DNA from 2 places in the Streptomyces sp. SL06 genome. Region 1 is predicted to be linked to the other one. Evidence: riboswitches for the same ligand, from Rfam matches in the RefSeq annotation. Region 1 holds a riboswitch; the other holds the start of a gene.
The links. Region 1 has a riboswitch for ZMP and ZTP ahead of AC4IHM_RS12230 (glycine hydroxymethyltransferase). Riboswitches for the same ligand answer to the same signal wherever they lie in the genome.
Positions count from the first base shown of each region.

Region 2: it holds a riboswitch for ZMP and ZTP, as region 1 does, so the genes downstream of both, AC4IHM_RS33505 (bifunctional 5,10-methylenetetrahydrofolate dehydrogenase/5,10-methenyltetrahydrofolate cyclohydrolase) here and AC4IHM_RS12230 (glycine hydroxymethyltransferase) in region 1, are expected to answer to the same signal.

Region 1 covers NZ_JBSYOT010000002.1:2,705,749-2,721,160, reverse strand. The annotation lists gene AC4IHM_RS12275 (serine/threonine kinase C-terminal domain-containing protein) at 1-548, shown strand, start outside; gene AC4IHM_RS12270 (aldehyde dehydrogenase family protein) at 727-2,247, shown strand; gene AC4IHM_RS12265 (GMC family oxidoreductase) at 2,295-3,836, shown strand; gene AC4IHM_RS12260 (quaternary amine ABC transporter ATP-binding protein) at 3,833-4,975, shown strand; gene AC4IHM_RS12255 (ABC transporter permease) at 4,975-6,918, shown strand; gene AC4IHM_RS12250 (ABC transporter substrate-binding protein) at 6,920-7,876, shown strand; gene AC4IHM_RS12245 (isocitrate lyase/PEP mutase family protein) at 7,880-8,608, opposite strand; gene AC4IHM_RS12240 (carboxymuconolactone decarboxylase family protein) at 8,649-9,158, opposite strand; gene pdxR (MocR-like pyridoxine biosynthesis transcription factor PdxR) at 9,205-10,602, shown strand; ZMP/ZTP riboswitch at 10,834-10,919, shown strand; gene AC4IHM_RS12230 (glycine hydroxymethyltransferase) at 10,950-12,395, shown strand; gene trpS (tryptophan--tRNA ligase) at 12,539-13,552, shown strand; gene AC4IHM_RS12220 (2'-5' RNA ligase family protein) at 13,715-14,293, shown strand; gene dprE2 (decaprenylphospho-beta-D-erythro-pentofuranosid-2-ulose 2-reductase) at 14,297-15,052, opposite strand; gene dprE1 (decaprenylphosphoryl-beta-D-ribose oxidase) at 15,072-15,412, opposite strand, start outside.
Region 2 covers NZ_JBSYOT010000002.1:7,383,102-7,398,513, forward strand. The annotation lists gene AC4IHM_RS33435 (SDR family NAD(P)-dependent oxidoreductase) at 1-680, shown strand, start outside; gene AC4IHM_RS33440 (NAD(P)/FAD-dependent oxidoreductase) at 902-2,089, shown strand; gene AC4IHM_RS33445 (ferredoxin) at 2,110-2,304, shown strand; gene AC4IHM_RS33450 (SDR family NAD(P)-dependent oxidoreductase) at 2,488-3,429, shown strand; gene AC4IHM_RS33455 (cytochrome P450) at 3,605-4,846, shown strand; gene AC4IHM_RS33460 (Ig-like domain-containing protein) at 5,059-5,574, opposite strand; gene AC4IHM_RS33465 (IPT/TIG domain-containing protein) at 5,719-6,735, opposite strand; gene AC4IHM_RS33470 (IPT/TIG domain-containing protein) at 6,954-7,700, opposite strand; partial or broken gene AC4IHM_RS33475 (YbhB/YbcL family Raf kinase inhibitor-like protein) at 8,669-8,797, shown strand; gene AC4IHM_RS33480 (serine hydrolase) at 9,042-9,947, opposite strand; gene AC4IHM_RS33485 (hypothetical protein) at 9,944-10,288, opposite strand; partial or broken gene AC4IHM_RS33490 (helix-turn-helix domain-containing protein) at 10,767-11,153, opposite strand; gene AC4IHM_RS33495 (MBL fold metallo-hydrolase) at 11,210-12,100, shown strand; gene AC4IHM_RS33500 (serine hydrolase) at 12,298-12,597, opposite strand; partial or broken gene AC4IHM_RS33505 (bifunctional 5,10-methylenetetrahydrofolate dehydrogenase/5,10-methenyltetrahydrofolate cyclohydrolase) at 12,751-13,618, opposite strand; ZMP/ZTP riboswitch at 13,640-13,726, opposite strand; gene AC4IHM_RS33510 (phosphotransferase family protein) at 13,837-14,370, shown strand; gene AC4IHM_RS33515 (MBL fold metallo-hydrolase) at 14,885-15,412, shown strand, end outside.

The DNA.
Region 1 (15,412 bases):
AGGGCGGGACAGCCCCCGACCTGCCGGAGTCACCGGCCGGCACGGCCGCCGAACTGCCCCGAGGCCACGAGCTGCACGCCGACCCGGAGGGCTTCACCATCGCCCGGCCCGTGGACTGGGTCCGTGACGAGGTGCCCTCGGAATACGGCATGAACGTGGTCAACTACCGCAGCCCCGACGGCGAACGGCGGCTCCAGGTGTACCAGGTGGCCGAGGCCTCGCCCGAGGCGTCCTTCGAGCTGTTCCTCTCCGACGACACGCCCAAGGCCGCCGGCTTCCGCGAGATCGCCCTGGAGACCGTGGACCACGGCGGCTTCACCGGCTCCCGGCTCGAATACCTCGCCGACTCCCTGCGCGGCGAACCCGGCATCGGTACCTGGCACGTCGTGGACGAGCGCTTCGTGGCCGCCGACGGCGAGGTGTACGCGATCGCCGCCTACGGGGCCGACGCGGACGGCCGCGAGGACGAGCGGGAACTGCTGCGGACGGCCCTCGCCCACTTCTGCCCGCCGGACACCACCTGCGACACCGCCGGCGACAGCCTGTAGCCGATCACTCACCGGCGAGGGTGTTTCCTACCGTTTCATCCGCTTTCTCAGTGACCCGGCACACTTCCGGCCCCGGATCCGCATGCAATCCCGACGCAAGGGCAGGAGCACCCGGTCCCGTGCATGACACCGGTGTGACTCACGGGCGCTGAACAGGAACGGAAGGCATTCATCGATCATGGCGGACAGTACAGAACTCCGGGCGCGCGGCACCATCCACGCCGGGGGCGAGTGGCGGGCGGCCGTCGCGGGGGGCACGCGCGAGATCCTCGATCCCGCGGACGCCCTGCCGTTCGCCGTGGTCGCCGAGGGCGACGAGCAGGATGCCGACCTCGCCGTGGCCGCCGCCCGGCACGCCTTCGACGAGGGCGCCTGGCCGCGTACCCCGGTCACCGAACGCGCCGCCCTGCTGCGCCGCGTCGCCGACCTCCTCGTACGCGACCGCGAGAAGCTCGGCCTGCTGGAGAGCCGCGACGCGGGCAAGACCGTCGAGGAGGGGCGGGTCGACATCGACTGCGTCGCCGACGCCTTCCGCTACTTCGCGGACCTGGTCGCGAGCGAGGCTGCCGGCCGGGTCGTCGACGCGGGCTCGCCCGACGTGCACAGCGTCGTCGTATCCGAGCCGGTCGGCGTCTGCGCGATGATCACGCCCTGGAACTACCCGCTGCTCCAGGCCAGTTGGAAGATCGCCCCGGCGCTCGCCGCCGGCAACACCTTCGTGGTCAAGCCCAGTGAGATCACCCCGCTCACCACCGTCGCCCTGATCGACCTGCTGGTCGAGGCCGGCCTGCCCACCGGCGTCGCGAACATCGTCACCGGCCCCGGCCACACGGTGGGCGCCCGGCTCGCCGAGCACCCCGATGTCGACCTGGTCTCCTTCACCGGCGGCCTGATCAGCGGCACCAAGGTCGCCCAGGCCGCCGCCGTCACCGTCAAGAAGGTCGCCCTCGAACTCGGCGGCAAGAACCCCAACGTCGTCTTCGCCGACGCCTGCGAGACCGAGGAGGGCTTCGACACCGCCGTCGACCAGGCCCTCAACGCCGCCTTCATCCACAGCGGCCAGGTCTGCTCCGCGGGCGGCCGCCTCATCGTCGAGGAGTCGGTCCGCGAACGCTTCGTCGCCGAACTCGCCCGCCGCGCCGAGAAGATCCGCCTCGGCCGCGGCACCGAGAAGGGCGTCGAGTGCGGCCCGCTCGTCTCCGAACAGCAGCGCGCCAGGACCGAGGACCACGTCGCCTCCGCGCTCGCCGAGGGCGCGGTGCTGCGCTGCGGCGGCAAGCGCCCCGAACCCTCGCCCCAGCGGCCCGCGAGCGGCTACTTCTACGAGCCGACCGTCCTCGACCACTGCGACCGAGGGATGCGGGTGGTACGCGAAGAGGTCTTCGGGCCGGTCCTCACCGTCGAGACCTTCCGCACCGAGGACGAGGCCGTAGCCCTCGCCAACGACACCGAGTACGGTCTGGCCGGTGCCGTCTGGACCGCCGACGCGGGACGGGCCCGCCGGGTCGCGGGCCGGCTGCGGCACGGCACCGTGTGGATCAACGACTTCCACCCCTACCTGCCGCAGGCGGAGTGGGGCGGCTTCGGCAAGAGCGGCGTCGGCCGCGAACTCGGTCCCGCGGGCCTGGCCGAGTACCGCGAGAGCAAGCACGTCTACCAGAACCTCGCGCCGAAGCCCGTCCGCTGGTTCGCCGGCTGACCTCCTCGCACCTTCCCCTCGTCCTCACGCCTCTCTGGAGTATCCCCATGTCCCCTGACATGTCGAACCCCCGGGTATACGACTACGTCGTCATCGGCGGCGGCACCGCGGGCTCGGTGATCGCCTCCCGGCTCACCGAGAACCCCGATGTCACCGTCGCCGTCATCGAGGGCGGCCCCAGCAACGTCGGCCGCGACGACGTGCTGACCCTGCGCCGCTGGATGGGCCTGCTCGGCGGTGAGCTGGACTACGACTACCCCACCACCGAACAGCCACGCGGCAATTCGCACATCCGGCACAGCCGCGCCCGGGTGCTCGGCGGCTGCTCCTCCCACAACACCCTCATCGCCTTCAAGCCGCTGCCGTCCGACTGGGACGAGTGGGAGGCCGCCGGCGCCAAGGGCTGGGGCGCGGTGCAGATGGAGGCGTACTACGCGCGGCTCAAGAACAACATCGTCCCGGTCGACGAGAAGGACCGGAACGCCATCGCCCGCGACTTCGTCGACGCGGCGCAGAAGACCCTGGAGGTCCCCCGGGTCGAGGGCTTCAACAAGAAACCGTTCACCGAGGGCGTCGGCTTCTTCGACCTCGCCTACCACCCCGAGAACAACAAGCGCTCGTCGGCGTCGGTGGCCTACCTGCACCCGGTGATGGACGAGCGCCCCAACCTGACGCTCATGCTGGAGACCTGGGCGTACCGGCTGGAACTCGACGGCACCCGCGCCGAGGGCGTCCGCGTCCGCACCAAGGACGGCGAGGAGATCCTGGTCAGGGCCCGCAACGAGGTCGTGCTGTGCGCCGGCGCCGTCGACTCGCCGCGCCTGCTGCTGCACTCCGGCATCGGACCCCGCCAGGACCTCGAAGCACTCGGCATACCCGTGGCGCTCGACCTGCCCGGCGTCGGCGAGAACCTGCTCGACCACCCCGAGTCGGTGATCGTCTGGGAGACCAACGGTCCCATCCCGGACAACTCCGCGATGGACTCCGACGCCGGACTGTTCGTGCGCCGCGACCCCGGGCACGCGGGCCCCGACCTGATGTTCCACTTCTACCAGATCCCGTTCACGGACAACCCGGAGCGACTGGGCTACGAGCCGGTCGAGTTCGGCGTCTCCATGACCCCGAACATCCCCAAGCCGAAGAGCCGCGGGCGCCTCTGCCTCACCAGCGCCGACCCGTCCGTGAAGCCCGCGCTGGACTTCCGCTACTTCACCGACGAGGACGACTACGACGGCCGCACCCTCGTCGACGGCATCCGCATCGCCCGTGAGATCGCCGGATCCGAACCGCTGGCCGGCTGGCTCAAGCGCGAGGTCTGCCCCGGCCCGGACATCACCGCAGACGAGGAGCTGAGCGAGTACGCCCGCAAGGTCGCCCACACCGTCTACCACCCGGCGGGCACCTGCCGGATGGGCGCCGCCACCGACGAACGGGCCGTGGTCGACCCTGAGCTGCGGGTCCGCGGCCTGGAGGGCATCCGCGTCGCCGACGCGTCCGTCTTCCCGACCATGACCGCCGTGAACCCGATGATCTGCGTCCTCATGGTCGGCGAGCGCGCCGTCGAGCTGATCGGCGGTGACGCCCGATGAGTACCGCCACCAGCGCCAGTACGCCGCCGGGTACGGACGAGAACGCGGGGCCCGTCTTCCGCGTGGACGGCCTGTGGAAGGTCTTCGGACCCAAGGCCGACCGCGTCCCCGCCGACCCGGGACTCGCCGCCCTGAGCCCGGCCGAGCTGCGCGCGCGCACCGGCTGCACCGCCGCCGTGGCGGATGTCTCCTTCGACGTGCACAAGGGCGAGGTCTTCGTCGTCATGGGCCTGTCCGGCTCCGGCAAGTCCACCCTCGTACGCTGTCTGACCCGGCTGATCGAGCCGACCGCGGGCAGCATCGTCATCGACGGCGAGGATGTCCGCGCCATGGACCGGCCGCGGCTGCGCGAACTGCGCCGGCACCGCGCCGCGATGGTCTTCCAGCACTTCGGCCTGCTCCCGCACCGCACCGTCCTGGACAACGCGGCCTACGGCCTGGAGGTCCAGGGCATGGGCCGCGCCGAACGCCGCGAGCGCGCCGCCGCCATCGTCGCCAAGGTCGGCCTCGAAGGCCTGGAGCACCGCAGGCCGGGACAGCTCTCCGGCGGCCAGCGCCAGCGCGTCGGCCTCGCCCGCGCCCTCGCCGTCGACCCCGAGGTCCTGCTCTTCGACGAGCCGTTCAGCGCGCTCGACCCGCTGATCCGGCGCGACATGCAGGAGGAGGTGGTCCGGCTGCACCGCGAGGAGGGCCGCACGATGGTCTTCATCACCCACGACCTCCAGGAAGCGCTCAAGCTGGGCGACCGGATCGCCCTCATGCGCGACGGCCGCGTCGTCCAGCTCGGCACCCCGGAGGAGATCGTCGGCTCGCCCGCCGACGACTACGTCCGCGATTTCGTCCGCGACGTCCCGCGCGAGCAGGTCCTCACCGTCCGTACGGCCATGCGCCCCGCCGCCTTTGCCGACGAGGCGGGCAGTGGCCCGGCGCTGCGCCCCGACGCCACCGTGTCGCAGGCCATCGAGGCCGTCGCCCGCGCCGGCTCCCCGGCCCGGGTGATGGACGGCGGCCGCCTGCTCGGCGTGGCCGACGCGACCACCCTCCTCTCCGTCGTCGCCGGCACCGACGGCGCGGCGCCCGGACGCCCCGAGGGGGTCGAGCCGCCCGAGGAGGCGGGTCAACGCGAGGAGGCCCTGTGATGGCCTCGGTCACCGCACCCGCGGTCCGGCCCGCGCTCCCCGGCGCCCTGCGCCGCCCGGCCGTCCGCAAGCTCCTGACCCTCGCGGTCGCCGCCGCGGTCCTCGTCCCCCTCGCCGTCGCCCAGTGGTCCGGCGGCACCTGGCCGAGCGCGCTCACCGTCGACGTCTCCGAACCGCTCGGCAGGGCCAGCGACTGGATCATCGACAACCGTGACAGCCACCCGCTGTTCCTCTACTTCTTCGGCCACGTCAGCAATGTGGTCGTCCTCGCCCTACGCGCCGTGTACCTCGCCCTCCTCGCCGTCGGCTGGGCCGGGGTCACCGCGATCGGCGCCCTCGTCGCCTGGCGGGTGGCCGGCGTGCGGCTCGCGCTCGGCACGGCGGTGGCCTTCCTCGCGTGCGGGCTGCTCGGCATGTGGGTGCCGACCATGCAGACCCTCGCCCTGATGGTCGTCGCGGTCCTCGCCTCGGTCGCCGTGGGCGCCCTGCTGGGCCTGGCCGCGGGGCTGTCCGACCGGATGGACCGCGTCCTGCGCCCGGTGCTCGACACCATGCAGGTGCTGCCCGCCTTCGCCTACCTGCTCCCCGTCGTCCTGGTCTTCGGCATCGGCGTGCCCGCCGCCGTCCTGGCCACCGTCGTCTACGCCGCCCCGCCCATGGCCCGGCTCACCTCGCTCGGTCTGCGCGGCGCCGACAAGGAGGTCCTGGAGGCCGTCGAGTCCCTCGGCACCACCGCACGCCAACGGCTGCTGACCGCCCGCATCCCGCTGGCCCGCAAGGAACTCCTCCTCGGCCTCAACCAGACGATCATGATGGCGCTCTCCATGGCCGTCATCGCCTCCGTCATCGGCGCCGGCGGCCTCGGCGACCGCGTCTACCAGGCGCTCGCCTCGGTCGACGTGGGCGCGGCCCTCGCGGCCGGCATCCCCATCGTGCTGCTCGCCGTCGTCCTCGACCGGGTGACCGGCGCGGCCGGGGAGCGGCTCGGCGAGCCCAGGAAGCCGTCGGTGGCCTGGCTGTACGCGCCGGCCGCCGCCGCGGTCGTCGCGATCGCCGGACGACTCGCCGGCTTCCTCGACTGGCCCGACGCGTGGGAGGCGAACATCGCCGAGCCGGTCAACCGGGCCGTCGACTGGATGACCGCCCACCTGTACTCCGGCGTCCCCGTCGTCGGCGGCACCGCGGACTGGGCCGCCCACTTCACCAGCTGGGTCCTCAACCCGTTCCGCGAGGGCCTGCAATGGCTGCCCTGGTGGTCCGTACTGCTGATCGTCGCCGCCCTGGCCTGGCTGCTCGGCACCTGGGCCACCGCGCTCACCGCCGTGCTCGCGATGGCCGCGATCGGTGTGCTCGGCGTGTGGAACCCGTCCCTGGACACGCTCTCGCAGGTACTCGCGGCCGTCGCCGTCACCCTGGTCATCGGCTTCGCGACGGGCATCGCCGCCGCCCGCAGCGACCGCTTCGAGCGCCTGCTGCGGCCCGTCCTGGACGTTTTCCAGACGATGCCGCAGTTCGTGTACCTGATCCCGGTCGTCGCCCTCTTCGGCGTCGGCCGCGCGCCCGCCGTCGCCGCCGCGGTCGTCTACGCCCTCCCCGCCGTCGTCCGCATCACCGCCCAAGGGCTGCGCCAGGTCGACCCGGCCGCCCTGGAGTCGGCCCGTTCGCTCGGCGCGACCAGCGGGCAGCAGTTGCGTCAGGTGCAGCTCCCGCTGGCCCGCCGTTCCCTGCTGCTCGCCGTCAACCAGGGCGTCGTCCTGGTCCTCGCCGTCGTCATCATCGGCGGCCTGGTCGGCGGTGGCGCGCTCGGCTACCAGGTCGTCTACGGCCTGGCCCAGGGCGACCTGGCGACCGGCCTGGTGGCGGGCGCGGCGATCGTCTGCCTCGGCCTGATGCTCGACCGGGTCACCCAGCCGACCGAACGCCGTCCGAAGCAGGGAGCCTGACATGCGACCGCGTACGATCTCCGCCCTCGCGGGAGCCGCCGCGCTGGTCCTGCTGACCGGCTGCGGCGCCGCCGACATGACCAAGCAGTCCTCCCCGTTCGCGAACGCCCAGGGCGCCAAGACCGTCACCCTGTCCGTGCAGTCCTGGGTCGGCGCCCAGGCCAACGTGGCCGTCGCCCAATACCTGCTGGAGCACGAGCTGGGCTACCGCGTCGACACCGTCCAGGTCGACGAGGTGCCCGCCTGGGACGCGCTCAGCCAGGGCCGGGTCGACGCCATCCTGGAGGACTGGGGCCACCCCGACCAGGAGCAGCGGTACGTCGAGGACAAGGAGACCATCACCGCGGGCGGCGACCTCGGCGTCACCGGGCACATCGGCTGGTTCGTCCCGACCTACTTCGCCAAGCAGCACCCGGACGTGACGGACTGGAAGAACCTCGACAAGTACGCCGGGCAGATGCGCACCGCGGAGAGCGGCGGCAAGGGCCAGCTGCTGGACGGCTCCCCGTCCTACGTCACCAACGACAAGGCGCTGGTGCAGAACCTCGACCTGGACTACCAGGTGGTCTTCGCCGGCTCCGAGGCCGCCCAGATCACCCAGATCCAGCAGTTCGCCAAGGAGAAGAAGCCCTTCCTGACCTACTGGTACACCCCCCAGTGGCTCTTCGAGAAGGTCCCGATGACCGAGGTGAAGCTGCCCGCGTACAAGGAGGGCTGCGACGCCGACCCGGCGAAGGTCGCCTGCGCCTACCCGGTGACCCCGCTGCAGAAGTACCTCAACGCCGGTTTCGCGAAGGACGGCGGCCCGGCGGCGGAGTTCCTCAAGCGGTTCAAGTGGACCACCGAGGACCAGAACCAGGTCTCCCTGATGATCGCCGAGCAGAAGTTGCGGCCCGAGGAGGCGGCGAAGAAGTGGGCGGACGGCCACGAGTCCGTCTGGAAGCGGTGGCTGTCCTGACCCTCACCGCGCCAGCCGGGCCGCGATCTCCCGCACCGCCCGCTCCGCGCGCCGCTGGAGACCCGGTCCGAAGGTGATCCGGGTGGCCCCGAGTTCGCCGAGCCGCCTCAGCCCGGCGGACGCGGGGCCCTCCCCGGGCAGCGCGTTCACGTTCACCGGCCCCTGGATCCCGGCCCGCAGCAGCGGCAGTACGGCGGTGGGGGCGCCGATCGGATAGACGCAGTCGGCGCCCGCGGCGACGTACGCGGCGGCCCGTGCGATCGCCGCCTCCGGTTCGGCGACGCCCCGGACGAACGTGTCGACGCGGGCGTTGACGAAGAGCAGGTCCCCGGCCGCGGCCCGCACCCCGGCCAGCCACTCGGCGTGCTCCGCCGGGTCCCTGAGCACCCCGTCGGCGGAGTCCTCCAGGTTGCAGCCCACCGCCCCCGCCGCCAGCAGCCGTTCCACCAGCTCCCGCGGCGCCAGCCCGTACCCGCCCTCGACATCCGCCGACACGGGGATGTCCACGGCGCGCGCGATCCTCGCGACCGCCGCGAACATCTCGCCGGCCGGGGTCGCCCCGTCCTCGTACCCGAGGCAGGCCGCCACCCCCGCACTGGGCGTCGCGAGCGCCGGGAACCCGGCCTCCTCGAACACCCGGGCGCTCGCCGCGTCCCAGGGGCCGGGCAGGACGAGGGGGTCTTCGGGCAGCCGGAAGTGGTGCAGGGCGCGGAAGACGTTGGCCTTGCTCATGGTGCGCAACCCGCCGGGCCGGGGAGCCGCGTCCGCGCCGTCACGCGTGCTGCCCCGGCGTGTAGTGGCCGGGCGTCGTCCGGCAGGTCACGCCGAACCTGTTCCAGGCGTTGATCACCGTGATCGAGGCGATGAGCTGTGCCAGCTCCGGCTCGTCGAAGAACCGGGCGGCGTGCTCGTACACCTCGTCCGGCACGAAGCCGTCGGTCAGCACGGTGACCGCCTCGGTCAGCGCGAGCGCCGCCAGCTCCCTCTCCGTGTAGAAGTGCCGCGACTCCTCCCAGGCGGCGAGCTGGATGATCCGCTCCACGCTCTCCCCGGCGGCGAGCGCGTCCTTGGAGTGCATGTCGACGCAGAGGGCGCAGCGGTTGATCTGCGAGGCGCGGATCTTCACCAGTTCGCACAGCGTCGGGTCGAGGCCCCGCCTGGCGGCGATGTCGAGCCGGACCATGGCCTGGTAGACCTCGGGAGCGTGCTGGGACCAGTTGAGCCGGACGGGCAGCTCGGCGGCGCAACCCGTGGTCCTCGTGTCGTCGGTGTGTGTGGTCATGCCTCGACCCTAGGAAGGAAGCAGCCCAGGAGTATGGTCCATTTCCATGGCGGAATCACGGGCCACTCTGGGCGTCGACCTGCATCTGGAACCCACCGGACCGGGCCTGCGCCGCGGCCTCACCGCGGCCCTGCGCGAGGCCGTCCGCACCGGCCGCCTCGCCCCCGGCACCCGGCTGCCCTCCTCCCGCGCCCTCGCCGCCGACCTCGGCATCGCCCGCAACACCGTCGCCGACGCCTACGCCGACCTCGTGGCCGAGGGCTGGCTCACCGCGCGCCAGGGCTCGGGCACCCGCGTCGCCGAGCGTGTCGCCGCCCCGCCGGCCGGCGCCTCGGCCCGGCGCCCGCCGGGGCGCGCCCGCCCCGCCCACGACCTGCGCCCCGGCACCCCCGACCTCGCCTCCTTCCCGCGCGCCGAGTGGCTCAGGTCCGCCCGCCGCGCCCTCGCCGCCGCTCCCAACGACGCCTTCGGCTACGGCGATCCCCGCGGCCGGCCCGAGCTGCGCACCGCGCTGGCCGGCTACGTCGCGCGGGCCCGCGGTGTGCGCGCCGACCCGGAGAGCCTGCTGGTCTGCGGCGGGGTCGCGCACGGCCTCGGGCTGCTGGCCGCGGTGCTGCGGGCGCGCGGCGTGCGCACCGTGGCCGTCGAGTCGTACGGTCTCCACATCCACCGCGACCTGCTCACGGCGGCCGGGCTGCGTACCGTCGCGCTGCCCGTCGACGACCGGGGCGCGGCCTTCGGGGCGCTCGGGGACGCGGGCGCCGTACTGCTCACGCCCGCCCACCAGTTCCCGACGGGCGTCCCCCTGCACCCCGACCGCAGGGCGGCCGTCGTGGACTGGGCGCGGCGCACCGGCGCCCTGGTCCTGGAGGACGACTACGACGGCGAGTTCCGCTACGACCGCCAGCCCGTCGGCGCCCTCCAGGGGCTGGACCCCGGCCGCGTCGTCTATCTGGGCACCGCAAGCAAGTCCCTCGCCCCCGGGCTGCGGCTGGGCTGGCTGGTGCTGCCGCCCTCGCTGGCCGGGGAGGTCATGGACGCCATGGCGGGACGTGTCCCGGGCGTGCTCGACCAGCTGACCCTCGCGGAGTTCATCGGCTCCGGGGGCTACGACCGGCACGTCAGGTCCGCCCGGCTGCGCTACCGGCGCCGCCGCGACGCCCTGGTCGCCGCCCTCGCCGAGCGCGCGCCCCGGGTCCGCGTCACCGGCATCGCCGCCGGTCTGCACGCCGTACTCCAACTCCCGCCCGGCACCGAGCAGCAGACCGTACGGGCCGCCGCCTGGCACGGACTCGCGGCCCACGGCCTGTCCCTCTTCCGCCACCCGGCCGCCCCCGACCCCCCACAGGACGCCCTGGTAGTCGGCTACGGCACCCCACCCGACCACGCCTGGTCCCCAACCCTGGACGCCCTCTGCCGAGCCCTGCCACAGACCGGGAGCTGAGCGCCCCGAAGGGGCGCGGGGAACGGCGCGACCAGCCACAAGACACCCGCACCCGGCAACGGCGAACAACCCGGCAAACGCGTCCCCACTGTGCCGGGCCCTGCCGTGAAGGAGACGCAGGGACAAGCGCCCCGAAGGGGCGCGGGGAACGGCGCGACCAGCCACAAGACACCCGCACCCGGCAACAGCGAACAACCCGGCAAACGCACCCCCGCCCCACCCGGTAAGCTGCCCTCGGGCCGTAACTGGCGCGCTGGGATGGACAACCATCGGGGAGCGGCCCGAAGAAGCGAGCGCCGTGCGCCTGGGCCGACCGAGAACGCTGACCGCAACGTCCGGAGGTCACCATGCCCGCAGAGCCCACCCCCGCTTCCACCGCCTACCGCGCCGCCCTCGACGTCATCCGCACCGTCGAGCCCCGCGTCGCCGACGCCATCGGCCAGGAGCTCGCCGACCAGCGCGAGATGCTCAAGCTGATCGCCTCGGAGAACTACGCCTCCCCGGCCACCCTCCTCGCGATGGGCAACTGGTTCAGCGACAAGTACGCCGAGGGCACCATCGGCCGCCGCTTCTACGCCGGCTGCCGCAATGTCGACACCGTCGAGTCCCTCGCCGCCGAGCACGCGCGCGAGCTGTTCGGCGCCCGCCACGCCTACGTCCAGCCGCACTCCGGCATCGACGCCAACCTCGTCGCCTTCTGGGCCGTCCTCGGCGCCCGCGTCGAGGTGCCCTTCCTGGAGAAGGCCGGCGCCCGCCAGGTCAACGACCTGACCGACGCCGACTGGGCCGAGCTGCGGCAGGCCTTCGGCAACCAGCGGATGCTCGGCATGTCCCTGGACGCCGGCGGCCACCTCACCCACGGCTTCCGGCCGAACATCTCCGGCAAGATGTTCGACCAGCGCTCCTACGGCACCGACCCGGCGACCGGCCTCATCGACTACGAGGCCCTGCGCGCCTCGGCCCGCGAGTTCAAGCCGCTGATCATCGTCGCGGGCTACTCCGCGTACCCCCGGCTGGTGAACTTCCGGATCATGCGCGAGATCGCCGACGAGGTCGGCGCGACCCTCCTGGTCGACATGGCGCACTTCGCGGGCCTGGTCGCGGGCAAGGTGCTGACCGGCGACTTCGACCCGGTCCCGCACGCCCAGATCGTGACCACGACCACGCACAAGTCGCTGCGCGGCCCGCGAGGCGGCATGGTCCTGTGCGACGACTCCCTCAAGGACCAGGTGGACCGCGGCTGCCCGATGGTCCTCGGCGGCCCGCTCCCGCACGTCATGGCCGCCAAGGCCGTCGCCCTCGCCGAGGCCCGGCAGCCCGGCTTCCAGGACTACGCGCGGCGCATCGTCGACAACGCCCGCGCCCTCGCCGAGGGCCTGGTCCGCCGCGGCGCCACCCTGGTCACCGGCGGCACGGACAACCACCTCAACCTGATCGACGTGGCATCCTCCTACGGCCTCACCGGCCGGCAGGCCGAGGCCGCCCTCCTCGACTCCGGCATCGTCACCAACCGCAACGCCATCCCGGCCGACCCGAACGGCGCCTGGTACACCTCCGGCATCCGCGTCGGCACCCCGGCGCTGACCACGCGCGGCCTCGGCACGGCGGAGATGGACGAGGTCGCCGGCCTGATCGACCGCGTCCTGACGGCGACGGAGGCCGGCACCACGAAGTCCGGCGCCCCCTCGAAGGCATCCCACGTCCTCGACGCGAAGATCGCCGACGAGATCTCGCAGCGCGCGACCGACCTGGTGACCGGCTTCCCGCTGTACCCGGAGATCGACCTCGGCTGACGCGGGAGACATCCTTACGGGCCGGTCGGCTCCGCACGCGACCGCCCGCTGTGGCGGCCCGGCACGGTACCGGGCCGCCACACCTCGCGGAGGCGGTGGAGCCAGTGCCCGATCGCCCCTCGCGGCCTGAGAGAATGACGTCCATGGCCTCTGAACGTCCCCGCGTACTCTCCGGCATCCAGCCGACCTCCGGCTCGTTCCACCTCGGCAACTACCTCGGCGCCGTCCGCCAGTGGGTCGACATGCAGAACACCCACGACGCGTTCTACATGGTCGTCGACCTGCACGCGATCACCGTTCCGCAGGACCCGAGAGAACTGCGCGAGAACACCCGCGTCGCCGCCGCCCAGCTCCTCGCGGCCGGCCTCGACCCGGCCCGCTGCACGCTGTTCGTGCAGAGCCACGTCCCCGAGCACGCCCAGCTGGCCTGGCTGATGAACTGCATCACCGGCTTCGGCGAGGCATCCCGGATGACCCAGTTCAAGGACAAGTCCGCCAAGCAGGGCAGCGACCGCACCACCGTCGGCCTGTTCACGTACCCGATGCTGATGGTCGCCGACATCCTGCTCTACCAGTCCGACCAGGTCCCCGTGGGCGAGGACCAGCGCCAGCACCTTGAGCTGACCCGCGACCTCGCCGAGCGCTTCAACCAGACCTACGGCGACACCTTCACCGTCCCGAGCGCCCACATCCTCAAGGAGACGGCGAAGATCTACGACCTTCAGGACCCGACCGCCAAGATGAGCAAGTCGGCGCCCACCCCGAAGGGCCTGATCAACCTGCTCGACGAGCCGAAGGCCTCCGCGAAGAAGGTCAGGAGCGCGGTCACGGACGCCGACACCGTGGTCCGCTTCGACCGCGCGCACAAGCCCGGCGTGAGCAACCTGCTGTCGATCTACTCCACCCTCACCGGCACGGCGATCCCCGAGCTGGAGCAGAAGTACGAGGGCAAGGGCTACGGCGCGCTGAAGACGGACCTCGCCGATGTCGTGGTCGAGTTCGTCACCCCCTTCCGGGAACGCACCCGGCAGTACCTCGACGACCCCGAGACGCTCGACGCGATCCTGGCCGAGGGCGCGGACAAGGCACGGGCCGTCGCCGCCGAGACCCTCGCTCGGGCGTACGACATGGTGGGCCTTCTGCCCGCCAAGCACTGACCCGCGCGGCCGCCTGGGCACTGGCCCCGGCGCCCTGCGTGCGCCCCGGCATGCCGCCGTAGCGCTGCACATCACTCCGGTTGCGCCTGCCCCGGGCACGGTGGTGGCCGTACAGTCGACAACCGGGTGTCCGACACGGAAAACGGAACGACAGGAGACGAAGTGGGGACCGTAACGATCGGTGTGTCGATCGCGGTCCCGGAGCCCCACGGCAGCAAGCTCCAGCAGCTGCGTGCGGGCTTCGGCGACGCCGCGGCTCACGGCATCCCCACGCACGTCACCCTGCTGCCGCCGACCGGGGTGGACGGCGCCGCGCTCCCCGCGATCGAGGCGCACCTCGCGGAGGTGGCGGCGCGCGGGCGGCCCTTCCCGATGCGGCTGTCCGGCACCGGGACCTTCCGCCCGCTGTCGCCGGTCGTCTTCGTCCAGGTGGTCGAGGGCGCCGCGGCCTGCTCCTGGCTGCAGAAGCGGGTGCGGGACGCCTCCGGGCCGGTCCCACGCGAACTGCAGTTCCCGTACCACCCGCACGTCACCGTGGCGCACGGCATCGAGGAGGCGGCGATGGACCGCGCCTTCGAGGAGCTGTCCGACTACGAGGCCCGGTGGTCCTGCACCGGCTTCGCGCTCTACGAGCAGGGCCCCGACAGTGTGTGGCGCAAGCTGCGCGAGTTCCCCTTCGGCAGCGCCACGGTGCCGCCGCAGGCGGGGCGCGTGGAGAGCGGCTCCCTGCCCACCCGGTAGCGGCTACACCGGCAGCCGCCGGAACACCGTCCGCGGCAGGTGCCGCAGCGCCGCCATCACCACGCGCAGCGCGCCGGGCACCCACACCGTCTCCGAGCGCCGCCGCAGCCCCAGTTCGATCGCCGTGGCCACCGCCTCGGGCGTCGTGGCGAGCGGTGCCTCCGGCAGCCCGGCGGTCATCCGCGACCGCACGAACCCGGGCCGTACGACCATGACGTGCACGCCCGTGCCGTACAGCGCGTCGCCGAGGCCCTGCGCGAAGGCGTCCAGGCCGGCCTTGCTCGAACCGTAGATGAAGTTGGCGCGCCGGGCCCGTTCGCCGGCCACGGAGGACAGCACCACCAGGGAGCCGTGGCCCTGCGCCTGGAGCGCGCGGGCGCCGACCAGACCGGCCGAGACCGCGCCGGTGTAGTTGGTCTGCGCGACCCGCACGGCGTTCAGCGGCTCGCGCTCGTCGTGCGCCTGGTCGCCCAGGATCCCGAAGGCCAGCAGCACCAGGTCGATGTCGCCCTCGGCGAAGACCTTGCCGAGCACCGCCTCGTGCGACTCGGGATCGAGCGCGTCGAAGGCGACGGTGCGCACCTCGGCGCCGAGGCCGCGCAGTTGCCCGGCCGCCTCCTCCAGGGCGGGCGAGGGGCGGCCGGCCAGCCAGACCGTGCGGGTGCGGCGGGCGACCAGACGGCGCGCGGTGGCGAGCGCGATCTCGGACGTACCGCCGAGGACGAGAAGGGACTGGGGGATGCCGAAGGCGTCCTTCACGACAGCTCCTGGGGATGGTCTAGAGGTGGAGGCGGCGGGCCAGGTCGGAGACGAACACCCCGCGCGGGTCCAGCTCCGCGCGCAGCGCGCGGAAGTCGTCCAGGCGCGGGTACATCGCGGCGAGCACGTCCGGCCGCAGCCGGGAGTCCTTGGCGAGGTAGACCCGGCCGCCGGCCCCGGCGACCTCCTCGTCCAGTTCGTCCAGGAAGGCGCCGAGGCCCGGCAGTCCCGCCGGGATGTCCAGGGCCAGGGTCCAGCCGGGCACGGGGAAGGAGAGCCAGCCCGGGTCGGCGTCCCCGAACCGCTTGAGGACGGCGAGGAAGGACGGGCAGCGGCGTTCGGAGATGCGCCGCACGATCC
Region 2 (15,412 bases), 4.7 Mb from region 1:
TCGCGACGGTGCTGGCCGCTCGGGGCGCGGCGGTCGCCGTGTGGGATCTGGACCTGGAGGGCGCGGAGAAGACCGTCGGCATGATCCAGGAGGCGGGCGGCACGGCGACCGCCGTGGGCGGCGACGCGGCGGACGCCGCCGCAGTGGCCACGGCCGCCGCGCGCACCCGCGAGGAACTGGGGCCGGTCTCGATCCTCGTCAACAACGCCGGAGTCACCGCCTACCAGCCGTTCACGAGCATCACCGAGGACGCCTGGGACCGCATGATCGGCATCAACCTCAAGGGGCCGTTCCTGGTGACCCGGGAACTGGTGCCGGACATGCTCGACGCGGGCTGGGGGCGCATCGTCAACATCTCGTCGTCGTCCGCGCAGACCGGCGCGCCGGCCATGGCCCACTACGTCGCCTCCAAGGGCGGGGTGATGGGCCTGACCCGGGCGCTGGCGATCGAGTACGCGGACAAGGGGATCACCGTCAACCACGTGCCTCCCGGCTTCGTCGACACCCCGCTGGTGCGGCAGGGACCGGTCGACGTGGAGGCGGTCGCGAAGACGATGCCGATGAAGCGCGCAGGCCGGCCCGAGGACGTCGCCCACGCGGTGGCCTACCTGGCCTCCGAGGAGGCCGGTTACGTCACCGGTCAGACCCTCGGCACGAACGGCGGACGTTACCTCGTGTGACGCCCGGCGGGCTTCGGGCCGGCGACGGGCCCCAGGCCGTGGAGGGGGCGGGGGCGCGAACCGTTTGACCCGCCCCGGAGCGATTGTGTCGACCGACATGTCCGTGTCCCCCGGCGGGACCGCATCAGAGCAGCAACGGAGTCATCCATGAGGATCGAGCACAGTACGTCGGACAGCCGCGGCAGGCTGTCCGTCCGGCCCGGAGCCGACGGGGCCGACGCGTGAGCGCCCCCGGCCGGGTCCTGGTGGTCGGCGCCTCGGCGGCCGGGCTCACCACGGTGGAGAGCCTGCGGCGCAAGGGGTACGACGGCGAGATCGGCGTGATCGGCGACGAGCCGCACGCGCCGTACGACCGGCCGCCGTTGTCCAAGCAGGTCCTCTCCGGCGCGTGGGAACCGGCGAGGGCGACCCTGCGCACCCAGGAGATCCTCTCGGGCCTCGACGCCGACTTCGCACTCGGCGACGCGGCGACCGGTCTGGACGCGCCGACGAGAACCGTGCGGACGGCGTCGGGCCTCGAACGGTCCGCGGACGCCATCGTGATCGCCACCGGCGTCCGCGCGCGCCACCTGCCGGGACAGTCCGAACTGGACGGCGTGCACGTGCTGCGCGGCCTCGACGACGCGCTGGCCCTCAAAGCCGACCTGCGGCCCGGGGCGCGGCTCGTCGTGGTCGGCGAAGGTGTACTCGGGTCCGAGATCGCGGCGACCGCCCGCACACTCGGGCTGGACGTCACCCTCGCCGGTCCGCTGGCCGCCCCGATGGCCCTCCAGGTGGGCCCCATGGTGTCCGGACTGCTCGCGGACCTGCACCGCGAGCGCGGCGTGCGGCTGCGCCTGGGTGCCGGTGTCGCGGGTCTGACCGGTTCGGACGGCCGGGTCACCGCAGTGGAACTGGCCTCCGGGGAGACCCTCCCGGCGGACGTGGTCGTCGTCGCCATCGGGGCGTCACCGGCGACGCGGTGGCTGGCGGGCAGCGGACTCACCCTGGACAACGGCGTGGTGTGCGACTCCCGGTGCCGAGCGGCGGACGGCATCTACGCGGTCGGCGACGTGGCCCGGTTCCACCACGAGAGCTACGGGCGGCTGCTCCGGCTGGAGAACCGGACGAACGCCACCGAGCAGGCGTTCGCCGTCGCCGGAGCCGTCCTCGGCGACGACCGGCCCTACGTCCCGGTGCCGTACTTCTGGACCGACCAGTTCGACGCGAAGCTCCAGGTGCACGGACTGCTCCCGGCCGAGGCCGAGGCGGAGGTCGTCGAAGGCGACGTGACGGCCCGGCGATTCGTCGCCCGCTACACCAGCGAGGGCGTGGTCACCGGCGTCCTTGGCTGGAACATGCCCAAGCAGACGCGGCTGCGCCGCCAGGAGGTCGTGGACGCCCTGCACGCCCCCGCCTCCACCCCCTGAAACCGAAAAGGAGAGGTCTCATGAAGGTTCTCGTCGACGAAGAGAAGTGCTGCGCCGCCGGACAGTGCGTGTCCGCCTCCCCGGACGTGTTCGACCAGCGGGAGGAGGACGGCATCGTCATCCTGCTCGACCCGAATCCGCCGGCGGAGTTCGCCGAGGACGTGCGCAACGCGGGGGCCGTGTGCCCCGCGCTCGCCATCCGCATCGAGGAGTGACGAGCACGCCCGCACCGGCGGCGGGCCGGCCGGAACATCCCGGACCGGCTCTCCTCCTCCCGCTTCTCCCGCCGCCTTGAGCGCGGCCGGGAGCCCACGTTCCCTCTGTCCGTCATGACCGGTGCGGCCGAGACTCCTTCGCCACCGGTTCGCGGTCCGGTACAGCACGACAGGAGTTCACCCATGACCGAGTTGAGTTTCGAAGGACGCGTAGCCGTCGTCACCGGCGCGGGGCGCGGCATCGGGCGCGCCCACGCCCGTCTGCTGGCCGAACGGGGGGCGAAGGTCGTCGTCAACGACCTCGGCGGATCGATGGAGGGCGAGGGCGCCGACGCCGGCCCGGCACAGCGGGCGGTCGACTCGATCGTCGCGGCCGGCGGCGAGGCCGTCGCCGACCACCACAACGTCTCCACCGAAGCGGGCGGCAGGGCGATCGTCGACACCGCGCTGAACGCCTTCGGGCGGATCGACATCGTCGTCAACAACGCCGGAATCATCAGGTACGCCGGTCTGCCGGAGGTCGACCTCGAGAACCTGGAACACCACCTGGCCGTGCACCTGCTCGGTTCGTTCAACACCACCCGGGCCGCCTGGCCGCACTTCGTGGAACAGGGCTACGGGCGGGTCGTACTGACCACGTCCGCCGGTCTGTTCGGCCTCGACAACAACCTGTCGTACGCCGCGGCCAAGGGCGGCGTGATCGGACTGGCCCGTAGCGCGAAGCTCGCGGGCGAGCCCCACGGGATCAAGGTGAACGTGATCGCCCCGGCCGCGCTGACCCGGATGGGCGGCATCGAGGACGAGGCCGCCGCCGAAGCCGCCGCGCAGCAGGCGGGCATGCGGTCCGAGGCGGTCTCGCCGATCGTCGCCTACCTCGCCCACGAGGACTGCCCGGTCAGCGGCGAGATCTACGCGGCCGGTGCCGGGGCGTTCGCGCGCCTCTTCATCGGCTCGACCCCGGGTTACGTGCACCGGGGCGCTCCGGCCACCGTCGAGGACGTGGTGCGGAACTGGGACGCGATCAACGACGAGAAGGGCTACTACGTCCCTGCGGACCTGATGGCGTGGACGGGCGAGTTCCTCGGCCACCAGTTCAAGGAGAAGCCGGGTGCGGCGTCCTCGTGATCGGGGACCGTCGTACGGCATTGATTGTACCGACCGGTCGGCGTAAGATTCGTACGGCACATCGCGGTGCTGTCGGCCAGGAGCGGTGCGCGACGTCCGGGTCCCGCCGACATCTCCGGCGCACGCGCAGCTCGTTGCCGTCCCCCGAGGAACTCAAGGAAGAGGAGTGCGGACCATGGCCGAGAAGGTGACCGGTAGCGGTGCGACCGAGGAGATTCCCAAGTACCCCTCGCCCCGGGCCGCGGAGTGCCCGTTCGCACCGCCGCCGGGACTGCTCGCGCTTCACGACTCGGGCCCCTCGGTCCGCAGGGTCGAGACATGGGACGGCGGCACCCCCTGGGTCGCCACGACCCATGCCACCCAGCGCCAACTCCTCGCCGACCCACGGCTGAGCGCCAACATCGGGGCGCCCGGGTACCCGCACACCACGGCGGCGATGAAGGCGCACGCGGGGCAGATGCAGCCGTCGATCAACAACACCGACGGCCCCGAGCACCAGCGTTGGCGCCGGATGCTGACCAGCTCCTTCACCCGGCACCGGATGGAGAAGCTGCGCCCGGAGATCCAGCGGATCACCGACGACCTCATCGACAGGATGCTGGCGGGCCCGAACCCGACCGAGCTTAACGAGGCGCTCTCGCTTCCGCTGCCGTCCCTGATGATCTGCGCGCTGCTCGGAGTGCCCTACTCGGACCACCCGTTCTTCCAGGAGCACGCGGGCGTCACCAACGCCCGCTACAAGAGCCCCGAGGACGCGGCCGAGACCACGCGGGTCCTGCGCGAGTACATCGGCGGGCTCATCGAGGCCAAGATGGACGACCCCGGTGAGGACGTGCTGTCCGATCTCGCCGAGCGGGTCAAGGCGGGCGACCTGACCATGGCGCAGGCCGCGCCGCTCGGACACATCCTGCTGGTCGCCGGCCACGACACCAGCGCCAACATGATCACTCTGGGGACTGCCCTGCTGCTGGAGAACCCCGATCAGGCGGCGGCTCTGCGCGAGAACAGCGACGACCCGAAGTTCGTGGCCAACGCCGTTGAGGAACTGCTGCGTTACCTGACGATCCCGCACCTGCTCGCCCGCCGGGCGGTCGTCGAGGACATCGAGATCGACGGTGAGGTGATCCGCGCCGGGGAGGGCGTCATCGCCGCCCTTCCGGCGGCCAACTGGGACCCGGAGGCGTTCCCCGACCCCGAGCGGCTCGACCTCGCGCGCAAGGCCGCACACCACATGGCGTTCAGCTGGGGCCCGCACCAGTGCATCGGCCAACAGCTGGCCCGTATCGAGCTTCACGTCGTCTTCAGCACGCTGTTCCGCCGCATCCCGACGCTGCGGCTGGCGGCCGACGTGTCGGAGCTGAACTTCAAGGAGGACTCACAGGCCTACGGCATCTACGAGCTGCCCATCGCCTGGTGACCCGGCGCGAGCCACGAGGCCGGGCCGCCTGACAGGTCCTCGTCAGCACGGCCCGCTCCCCGAACTCCCCGGGGGAGCCCGGTTACTCCGGCTCCACCACCGTCGTCCGGCGGGGCTGCGCCGACTCCAGTACCGGCACGGCGTCCTCGACGGCCGCCTCACCGGAACCGGAGTCGCGCTCGCCCCACCATGACGACATCACGCCTTCAAGGTCAGTGGTGCTGGAGACGCTGGTTGTGGTGCCGATACGTGTGTGTGGAGGAGTTGATGTTGTTGGTGATGTCGCCGACGTTGAAGTTGATCAGTCCGCCGCAGACGAGGAGGCAGAAGCCGGGGGTCGGGTCGGGGGGTGTCGGGGTGGCGGTGACCTGGACGGTCGTGGTGTTGTTTGAGGCGTCGCATTCTGAGTTGCCGTTGTAGGCGGCCGTGATGGTGTGGGTGCCGACGGTGGTGAAGGTGGCCGTGTAGTTGGCCTGGCCGTTGGCGTTCACCGGGACGGTGTCGAGCAGGTCGCTGTTGTCGAAGAAGGTGACACCGAGGCCGCCGGTGGGGTCGGCGGGGCAGTCGACCGTGGCTTCCAGCTGAACGGGGGTGTTCACCTCGGCGGACTGCGGGGAGGCCGTCACCGTGGTGCTCGACGGTACCGCCCAGGCGGGCGAGGCAAGCCCCAGCACGGCGGCCAGGGCTGCGGCGATGACTAGTCGCGCTCTGCGTGGTGTGATTCGCACCGGTTCATTCCTTGTTTCGATTTCCGGTCCGCAGGTCGCGGGACACGTGAAATGTCACGTTATAGCCCTATTCTTTGCCCTCGTGGAATGCTGCGCCCATAAGTAGCCTGGTTGGATTAGCTGACCGCGCACTCGCCGGACGGGTCAGATGCCGGGTGCGGGGATGCGGGTGTAGGTGAGCCCGGGGCTGACGCCGCCCGCGGTGGTGACAGTGACGGTGACCGGGCCTGGGGAGCCCGCCGGTGCGACTGCGGTGATCTGCGTGTCCGACACCACCGTGAACGAGGCGGCCGTACCCCCGAAGGTGACGGCCGAGGCGCTCGCCAGGCCGGTGCCGGTGAGAGTGACCACGGAGCCTGCGGACGCCGGACCGCTGCTGGGCACCAGGGCCGCCAGCGTGGGCGGGCCGAGGTAGGTGAAGGCGACGGGGTTGCTCGTACCGCCCGGGGTGATCACCGTGATCGGTGCGCTGCCCGTCCCCGGAGGGGCGGATGCCGTGATCTGCGTTGCCGACACCACGGTGAAGGAGACGGCGTTGGCGGAGCCGAAGCGGACGGTGCCGGTGCCGAGCAGGTTGCTTCCATTCAGTGTGACCACGGTGCCTCCCGCCGTGGGGCCCTGGGCAGGGCTGCCGCTGTCGAGAACGGGCGGCGCGGCGTAGAAGAAGAAGGCGTCCGGGGCGCTGGTGCCCCCTGGTGTCGTGACGGCCACCGCTGCCGCCCCGGCGGTTCCGGCGGGTGTGACGGCGGTGATCTGGGTGGCCGAGTTCACCAGGAACGACGTGGCCGGGACCCCGGCGAAGGTGACCGCCGTGGCCCCGGAGAACCCGGTCCCCACGAGGGTGACACCGGTGCCGCCCGCCGTCGGGCCGTTGGCGGGTGTCACCCCCGTGATCTGCGGCACCTGCGCCGTGACGTAGGTGAAGGTGACCGAGTTGCTGCTGCCGGTCGGATGGACGACCGTCACCGCCACCGCACCCGCGGCGTGGGGAGGACTCATCGCTGTGATCTGGGTGGCCGAATTGACGGTGAAGGAGGTGGCGTTGGTGCTGCCGAACCGTACGGCGGTGGATCCCGCCATGCCGGTGCCGGTGAGGGTGACGGTGGTGCTCCCGGTGGTGGGGCCCTGTGTGGGGACGATGGTGTTGATCGTGGGGGGCATGAGGATGCTCCTATGACAGCCTGGGCGAAGCCCGGGGCTGACGGCGCGCCGGTCCGGGCCTGGGAGTCACCGCATCCGGGAAGCCGGCGGCAGGGGGCCGTCCTCCCACCGAGGCCACCTGGTCGGGCGGCGGGCAGGGTGGGGATCGTCGCGCGAAAGGCGGTGGTCGGGGCAGGGCTGCCGCCCGGTGCGAACCGGGCGGCAGCGGGGGATGTGAGTCAGATGCCGGGACCGGCGACGTAGGTGAAGGCGTCGGTGGCCGTGTCGGAACCGGCCGCGTTCGTCACCACCACGTCGACCGGGCCGGCGGCACCGGGCGGGGTCACCGCCGAGACCGTGGTGGCGTTCACCACGGAGAACGGTGCCGGGGAACCGTCGAAGGTGACTGAATCGGTGGTGTCGAGGTTGGTGCCGGTGATGGTCACACCGGTGCCTCCCGATGTGGGTCCGGAGGCCGGTGCGACGGTGGCCACGGTGGGGACGTCCACGTAGGTGTAGGACAGCCCGTTGTTCGTGCCGCCCGCGGTGGTCACGCTCACCCCGACGGGGCCCGCCGCCGCGCCCGCCGGTACCGGGACGGTCAGTTGGGTGTCGGAGACGACCGTCGGTGTGGCGGTGTTGGCGCCGAAGGACACACTGGTGGCCGTCGCCAGACCGACGCCGTTGATGGTGGCCGTGTTGCCGCCCTCCAGCGGACCGGAAACCGGACCCACCGAGGACTTGAACGGGGCTCCGACGTAGAAGAACGGAGCCGGGTTGCTGGTACCACCCGCCGTGGTCACGGTGATCCCGACGGTGCCGGTACCCGACGGCGACACGGCCGTGACCTGGGTCGGTGAGACGTTGGTGACACTGGTGGCCGGCTTGGTGCCGAATGTGACGGCAGTCGTGCCGGACAGGTTCGTACCTGTGATCGTCACCAACGTGCCACCGCCGGTGGATCCCTGATTGGGAGTGATGGGCATGGAAAACTCCTCGCTGACAGGACGGACAGGGGTCGCAGCGAAACCATGAGCTTCGAGAGCCGACCTTCGCGGGGAAGTCACACGAAAGAAGAGACGACTGAACTGGGCTGCCGCACAGAAGAAGAACCGGCAGGCGCCGCCCCTTTGACGTGATCCCCGGTCATGGGATGGGCGGCCCACCGGTTCGCTGCTTCAAGTACTCCACAGGCAGGCAGGTTTGGCAAGGCTTCAATCACATAATTTCGATGGCAGGGGCGCGCAGGTGTGATTGAGTACCACCGGCGTGCACTCATTGACTTGAGCCCCCGTAAGCGCGAAAAGGCCAGTCGGCACCGTAAACGGCGCCGACTGGCCGTCCAACCCCCTTCGGGGTGCCCATCGCGACCTCGGCGAACCCGCACCTTCCCCACGTGTGAAAGGCGGCAAGCCACACCGAAACCACGTTCCCCGAATGGAACGGGCTGCCCATTGGTTGGATGCACCCAGTAATGCAGGCTCTCGGCATATGCCTCAAGCCATGGATCCCCGAGTCACCTGAACGGAGTAATGTCTTGGCTGGTCAACGGGCGAGCAGGATTGCCGTGTGAAGGAGTGGGGGCGCGGAAGGAGCACAAGGGGGCGCTCGCGTTGGCCTCGCGCTTTCGAACGGAAATGGATTATGGCCTGAAGATGAACTCTCCGGGTGAAGGCGCGGATTGTTGAACCGGGCGCCCCAATCCGCGGTGGCGCTCGAACAGCGCCGTTTTGGAGAGACCCATCCGGAACTCCACGAGCGCGTTGTCCGGGGCGACACCGACGGTGCCGATCGAGGCACCTATGTTCCTCGAACAAGTGGGCGCCAACGCAAAAGAGATGTACTGCCCGGTGTGCAGGACCGCCCCGGCGGGGCTGCGGATCCTCAAGAGACGTAGACACGTTCCGATCCGCGGGGGCACGGCTCGTATCCGGCCCCTGCACGAGACAGAGGCACCGTCACCAATGGCGCCCCCTGGCCGCCCGAGCAGCTCTCCTTCGGTGTCCCGGCGGCAAGGACGTTCTCACCGCAGCTGTCGTGGAGTGGCGCCCCGGAGGGCACCGAGAGCTACGCCGTGACCGTCACGGCAGAGACTCCCGCCTGACGAACCCCGTCTTCAGGCCCATCGACGCTGCACTGAACCAACCGCCGCCAGACTCGGGGCTGTCGGGAGGGCCGAAGGTCCACCTCGTCGTCAATGGACGTGGCCTGCCCCCTCCCTCGGCATTCTCCGCCGCACACCTCCTGCACATCCAGGCCCTCATCCCACTGGTCCGCGGCACCCCGCCCATCCGCCCCTGCCGCGACGCGCGGCGACGACGGGCAAGTCATTCGCGCTCTCTCAGGTACTCGACGGCTCTGCGCGCCGCGGCGCCGATCACCGCGTCGACGCGGGGGAGCCGGCGGTCGGCGCGTGCGGCCTGGGTGAAGACGACCGCTGTGTACGTACGGCCGTCGGGCAGTTCGATCACCCCCGCCTCGTGCCGCATGGCGCCGAACGTCGCGGTCTTCCCGTACACCGCTACGTCGTCGTACGGGAAGCCCGCCGCGAGCCGATGCTGCCAGGGCTGGAGTCGCATGGTGCGGCGAATGAACGCGCAGCCGGTGGGGGAGGCCGCCGTGTCCGTCCAGACGGCACGCAGCAGTCGCGCCATCTCGGCCGGGGTGGTGGCGGCCACCCACGCGGGGTCGTAGACGCCGGGCGGCGCCGCCCGATCGTTGTCCGCGATCCGCGCCATTGCCGCGTCCACCGAATCGGCCCCCGTCACGTCCAGCAGCCGGGCCAGGGTTCCCGCGGCACCGTCGTTGAGACGCGTGCGCGCGAGGCCGAGGACACGGCAGGTCTCGTCGAACGCCTCGGTGCCCACGTGGTGGAGCACCGCGTCGGCAGCCGCGTTGTCGGAGATGCTCATCATCATGACGACCAGGTCGCGCAGGGACATGGACACCTCGTCGCGCAGTTGTGAGATGCCGGTGGGTCCGGGCAGCCTGTCCCCGGGCGACAGGGCAACCCTTTGCAGAGGGTCGAGGACGCCGGCGTCGACCTGTCTGCAATAGGCCACCGCCAGCGGCACCTTGTAGACCGAGCCCATCAGTACGGCCTCGTCCGCGTCGAGGGCCACCGCCACCGCGGGCCGGTGCAGTTCGGCCGCGTGGAGCCGACCGTGTACTCCGGCGTCGTCGAACATGGCACGCAGGGTGCGCTGGATGGCTCCGTCGCCGCCCGCGCTCATCGGTCCGCCCCGCTGCTCGGGAGGTGTGCCGATGCCAGCGTGTCGGCCATGGCGACGGCCGCTTCGGTGGCGTGTGCGGCGGCGAGCCGGCGGGCGTCCCAGACCACGCGCAGTCGCAGCGGAAGCGCCGGGTCGGTGGTCCGGCGCCGGGCGACACCGCCCGCCGCGAGGGTTTCGTCCGCCGTGACGAGTACGGCCTGACCGGCGGCGACGAGGGCCAGTGCGGCGCGTTCGTCGGAGATCACCACCGTCTCGGCCCGATGGCCCCGCCCCGCGAGCGTGTCCAGGAAGAGGTCGTGCGCCGCGGGCGCTTCGGCACGCGGCCGGACCGCATAAGGCAACCGGCGTCCCGCCCGCGCTCCACCCGAACGCGGACTCGGCGTGCTCGCTTCGCCCGGCGAGGACAGCCCCGCCCCGGCGCCGGCCGCCCCGTCCGGGACCAGCCAGCCACGTCGCCAGCAGCGTCACGGGGCCCGCGGACAGGCCGCGCAGTACGACAGGGTGCCGGACGACGGCCAGGTCGAGCCGTCCGGCGGAAACGTCCGTCAGCAGTGTCGCTGTCGGCGCTGTGACCACCGAGACCCTGGTCCGGATACCGGCGCGGACGGGTGAGGCGGCGACGCTCGCGCCGAGCCGGGGCGGCAACTCGGGCGGCAGACCGAGCCGTAGACGCTGTCCGTCCGCGCCCTCCCTGGCGCCGGTGTCCCGCAGCTCGGCCAGTGCGGAAAGGGCCCGGCGCGCGTGCGGCAGCAGAGCAGCGCCCTCCTCGGTGAGGGAGACCCCGCGCTCCCGATCGAACAGCCGTACCCCCAGCAGCGCCTCCAGCCGGCGCAGTGCCTGTGAGAGAGGCGGCTGAGTGATGCCCACGCGTTGCGCGGCGTCGCCGAAGTGCCCCTCCTCCGCGAGGGCGACGAAGATCTCCAGATGCCGCTCGGTCAGCATGCGTCCCCCGTGGTCTGCGGTGATATGCCGAATGAATCGGCACGCGGCCGCGAGTGTATTCGACACAGGAAGACTCTCGAGGCTTGACTCCGGGACCCAAGGGACGGGCCCGGAACACCAGTTGAGGCCCGCGTAAGGCGAAGGAGTCCGCCATGCCCGCTCAGCAGTCCCAAGCCGCCTCGCGATGTGTGAGTCGGCGCAGCCTCCTGAGAACGAGCGTTGTCGCGGGCGCGGCAGGAGTCGCGGGGACGGCCGGGACCGCATCGGCCACCGCGCCGCGCGGCGTCCCTGCCCGCAACAGTCGTCCGGGGCGCAGCGGTGTGAAGCTGCGCTGGCTCGGCGTCGCGGGCTGGGAACTGAGCTTCGACGGTCACCGGGTCCTGATCGACCCGTATCTCACCCGGCAGCCTTACACGGACTCGGACGGCAAGGCCGACATGACGCGGAAACTGGAGGTGAACCGCGGGATCATCGACTGGCTGCTGCGCGAACACCTCACCTCGGCGCCCGAGTTCATCCTCCTGACGCACGGGCACTGGGACCACCTCGCCGACGTGCCGTACCTCCTGGACCACTCCGCCTGGCGGGAGCGGGAGATCAATGTTCTGGGCACCGAGACGCATCTGCACCTGCTGAGTGCCATGGGCGTCCCCGGCACAGGGCGCAAGCACCGGCTGGTGGTGGTGTCGGGGGACGAGGTGCTGCGCCATCCCCTCCAGTCGTCCGACAACCCGTCCCGTCCCGACTACACCATCGAGGTCGTACGCAGTCTGCACAGCCAGCTCGGCGGCTACGGCTTCGACCCCTACGGCACCCTGACCGCACCCCCGGCCCGGCCCCGGGCGCTGGGCGATCTGGTGGAGGGCGGCACATTGGGCTACCAGATCACGGTGGGTGACCGCTTGCGCGTCATGTTCCTCAGCGGTTCGGCCAACTTCGCGGCCCGCGAAGTCGCCGGGGCCACCCCCGATGTGCTGGTGCTGGGAGCCAGCGGGCACGCGGCCGTGCACGACTACTTCGAGCGCGCCGTTGGCACTCTGGGCCGGCCACAGATCATCGTCCCGAGCCACCACGACGACCTGGTCACGGCCCTGGACGACCCCGCGGTGCACGACACGGTGAACCGCGGCGTGGTCGACCGGCTCCAGCAGGTGATCGGGACGGACGGTCGCGTCCTCGACCCCCGCCATCTCGAAGTGCTGGAACTCTGACAGGTGAATCCGTCTCGGACGGCACTCGGCGAAACGGCCAGACACACGCGTGCGCCCGGCCCGCTCCGGACCGTCCGCCGCGTTGCCGCCGCACGTTGCGCACCGCGCGTTGAACTTCGCGGACGCAAGCACGAGTAGCTGCGGCACAGGCCTCCTGCATGCCGATCGGCCGGCGGAAGGCCGCGCGGCGTCGATACTCAGACAGGCAGGTCTGCGAGCCGCTGTGCGGTGCTGAAGCGGGGAGTGAGACGGGTCTTGGTCATGGCGAAGGAGGTGCCGGTGGCGGTGTCGGCATAGACGTAACTGCCGCCGCCACCGGCCCAGCCGAACGTGGTGGGTGTCTCGTCCGGCCGCGTACCGAGCCGGCCGAGCGGACAACCGAGGGCCGACCGCGCATGGTTGCCGAAGACCTGGTCGGTGCCCTCGAAGGCCACCGCCGTCAACTCCTCGAGCTGGTGCGCGTCGATGAGGCGGCCGTCGAGGACCGCGGCATTCATGGTGGCCGCTGCCCGCGCGGTGAAGGTTCTGGGCACTGATCGCCACGACGGCCCGGCGGTTCACCCGTGAAAGCCCTCGCACCACCTGGGGCAAGAGGTCGAGTCAGCAGGCCAGCGGCTTAACGTCCGCGCGAAACTCAAGGCTGACCTCATTCACCGGCTGGCCAGCCCAAGTTGGATGGATGCCGCATCGACCGTCTGCGCCAGCAGGACTGCGATGGTCATGGGGCCGACCCCACCGGGGACCGGCGTGATCAAGCGGGCACGAGTGCGGGCGGTGTCGAAGTCAACGTCGCCAACGTCGCCGGGGTTGTATCCGGCGTCGATCACGACAGCCCCTGGCTTGAACGTCTTCGCCGCGAATAAGCCGAGGGCGCCCCACGGCCGCCACAACAACGTCCGCTTCCCGCACGATCGCGGCCAGATCGGTCGAACGGGAGTGGCAGTAGGTGACAGTGGCGTCCCGGGAGAGCAAGAGCATTCCGACGGGCTTGCCGAGGATCGCACTGCGACCCACGACAACGGCATGCTGACCTGCAAGGTCTACCTCATACTCGTCCAAGAGCCGCATGATCCCGCCAGGGGTGCACGATGCGAATCCAGACAGCCCGAAGCTCATCGCCCCGAAGGAGGTCATCGTGACCCCGTCAACGTCCTTCTCCGGCGCGATGGCCTCGAATGCCGCCCGCTCATCAATGTGAGGGCCAACGGGGTGTTGAAGCAGGATGCCGTGCACTCCGGCGTCCTGCGAGAGGGACTGGATGGTATCCACCAGCTCAGCGGTTGTAGTGGTGTCCGGCAGGCTGACAAGCCGGGACTCGATGCCCGCCTTCGCGCAACGGGCCCGCTTCATCCGGACGTATGTCACCGAAGCCGGATCTTCACCCACCAGCACCGTTGCGAGGCAAGGCGTCACACCGACACGTCGCGAAATCTCTGTCGCCTTGCTTAACGTCTCCTCAACCATGCGTCGGGCAAGGCCAACGCCGTCCATGAGTCGGGCCGTTTGTGTCTGGGACATGGTCGCCTCCAGGCGTCACTGACCACTCGCCCAGGCGCACGGCATCGACCGAATTGTCGGACCGCTCCCCGGTGGTGCTCCACCTCAGCGCCAGTCACGGCCCAACCACCGCTCTAGTGGACAGCCCTTAGGGTTCTGGCCCACTTCTTGTGACGCGCACACGTTCAGTAGCGGGGCCCCGTTGAGAACTCAAGGCCAAGATCATGCAAAGTAGGGGGATGGATGAGTCGTCCCTGCCCGGTGGCTCCATCAATCACGTGGTGCGTGTCGGTGCCACGGTGCGCCGGCCCGCGTCGCCCAGTACGGAGTTCGTCGGTGACCTGCTGAAGATGTTTGAGGCCGGCGGCTGGCCAGGCGCGCCGCGCTACCGTGGCATCGACGAGGCGGGCCGGGAGGTCCTGACCTACGTCGAGGGGCATGTGGCCTGGGAACCGCAGCAGCCGCCGACGGTGTACTCCGACGAAAGTCTGCTGCGGGTCACGGAGCTTGTCCGGGAATTTCACGACCTGACGGCAGGCACGGCACTGGCCGGGGGACACGAGGTCGTATGCCATAACGACCTCTCGCCCAAGAACACGGTCTATCGACCTGTCAGCGGTGCCTTGCGCCCGGTGGCCTTCACCGACTGGGATCTGGCAGCCCCGGGCGCGCGCATCCATGATGTCGCCCACGTATGTTGGCAGTACCTCGGGCTCGGGCCGAGTATCGAAGACGCCTCCGAGGCTGCGCGTCGGGTTGCGGTTGATCGCTGATGGCTATGAGCTTGTGGACCGGCGTGAGTTGGTCTCTGCGATCCTGTGGTGGCAGGACAGATGCCGGCGCGGCATTGAGGCTGCTGCGGACTCTGGGGACCGCGAGATGATCCGTCTCCGCGACACGGGTGCAGTAGTACAGGTGCAGGAGGCATATCAGTGGGTTGCCGATCACCGGCGCGATATGGATCGTGCCTTGCGCTGACCAAACTGGCCTGATACCTCATCTTTTTGGCTGGGCCTCGTTTTCGGACCTCCGGGTCGGCGGCGCATCCTTGCCCACGACGACATCGCCGAGCCATATGAGAGGCGGTCTGTCTGCCACGAGTCTGGTCCCCACTCACACAACGCCGCCTCTGTGCAGTCGAGTTGGACTGGTCCTACCAAGGGAGTTCCAGTAGCCCGCTGAGCCGGTGAGCGCGCAGCCCCGCGTTCCGCGCCGTGTCCCACGTCCTTCAGGATGGTTCCCGGGGACTCTGATCCCGGCGGCGTTCGAAGAAGCGGAGACTCACTGGTGAAAGTGCATCACCTCAACTGCGGCACGATGAACATGCCGACCTACCCCATGGTCGCGCACGTGCTGCTCGTGGAAACCGACGCGAACGGACTGGTGCTCGTGGACACCGGATTCGGGCTCCAGGACATCCAGGACCCGGTCGGCCGGGTCGGGTTCATGCGCCACGTCATCAAGCCGGTTCTCGACCCGGAGGAGACCGCGGTACGGCAGATGCAGCGACTCGGGTTCCGGCCCGAGGACGTACGGCACATCATCGTCACGCACCTGGACTTCGACCACGTCGGAGGGCTGGCCGACTTCCCGCACGCCCAGGTGCACGTGACGGCGGACGAGATCGACGGAGCGATACGCTCGCCGTCGCGGCGCGAACGCACCCGGTACCGGCCGGCCCAATGGGCGCACGGGCCGCGGTTCGTCGAGCACCGGCTCGGCGGTGAGGGGTGGCGGGGGTTCGCCGCGGCGAAGGAACTGAGCGGGATAGCGCCCGGGTTCGTGATGGTGGCAACCCCCGGGCACTCCCGCGGA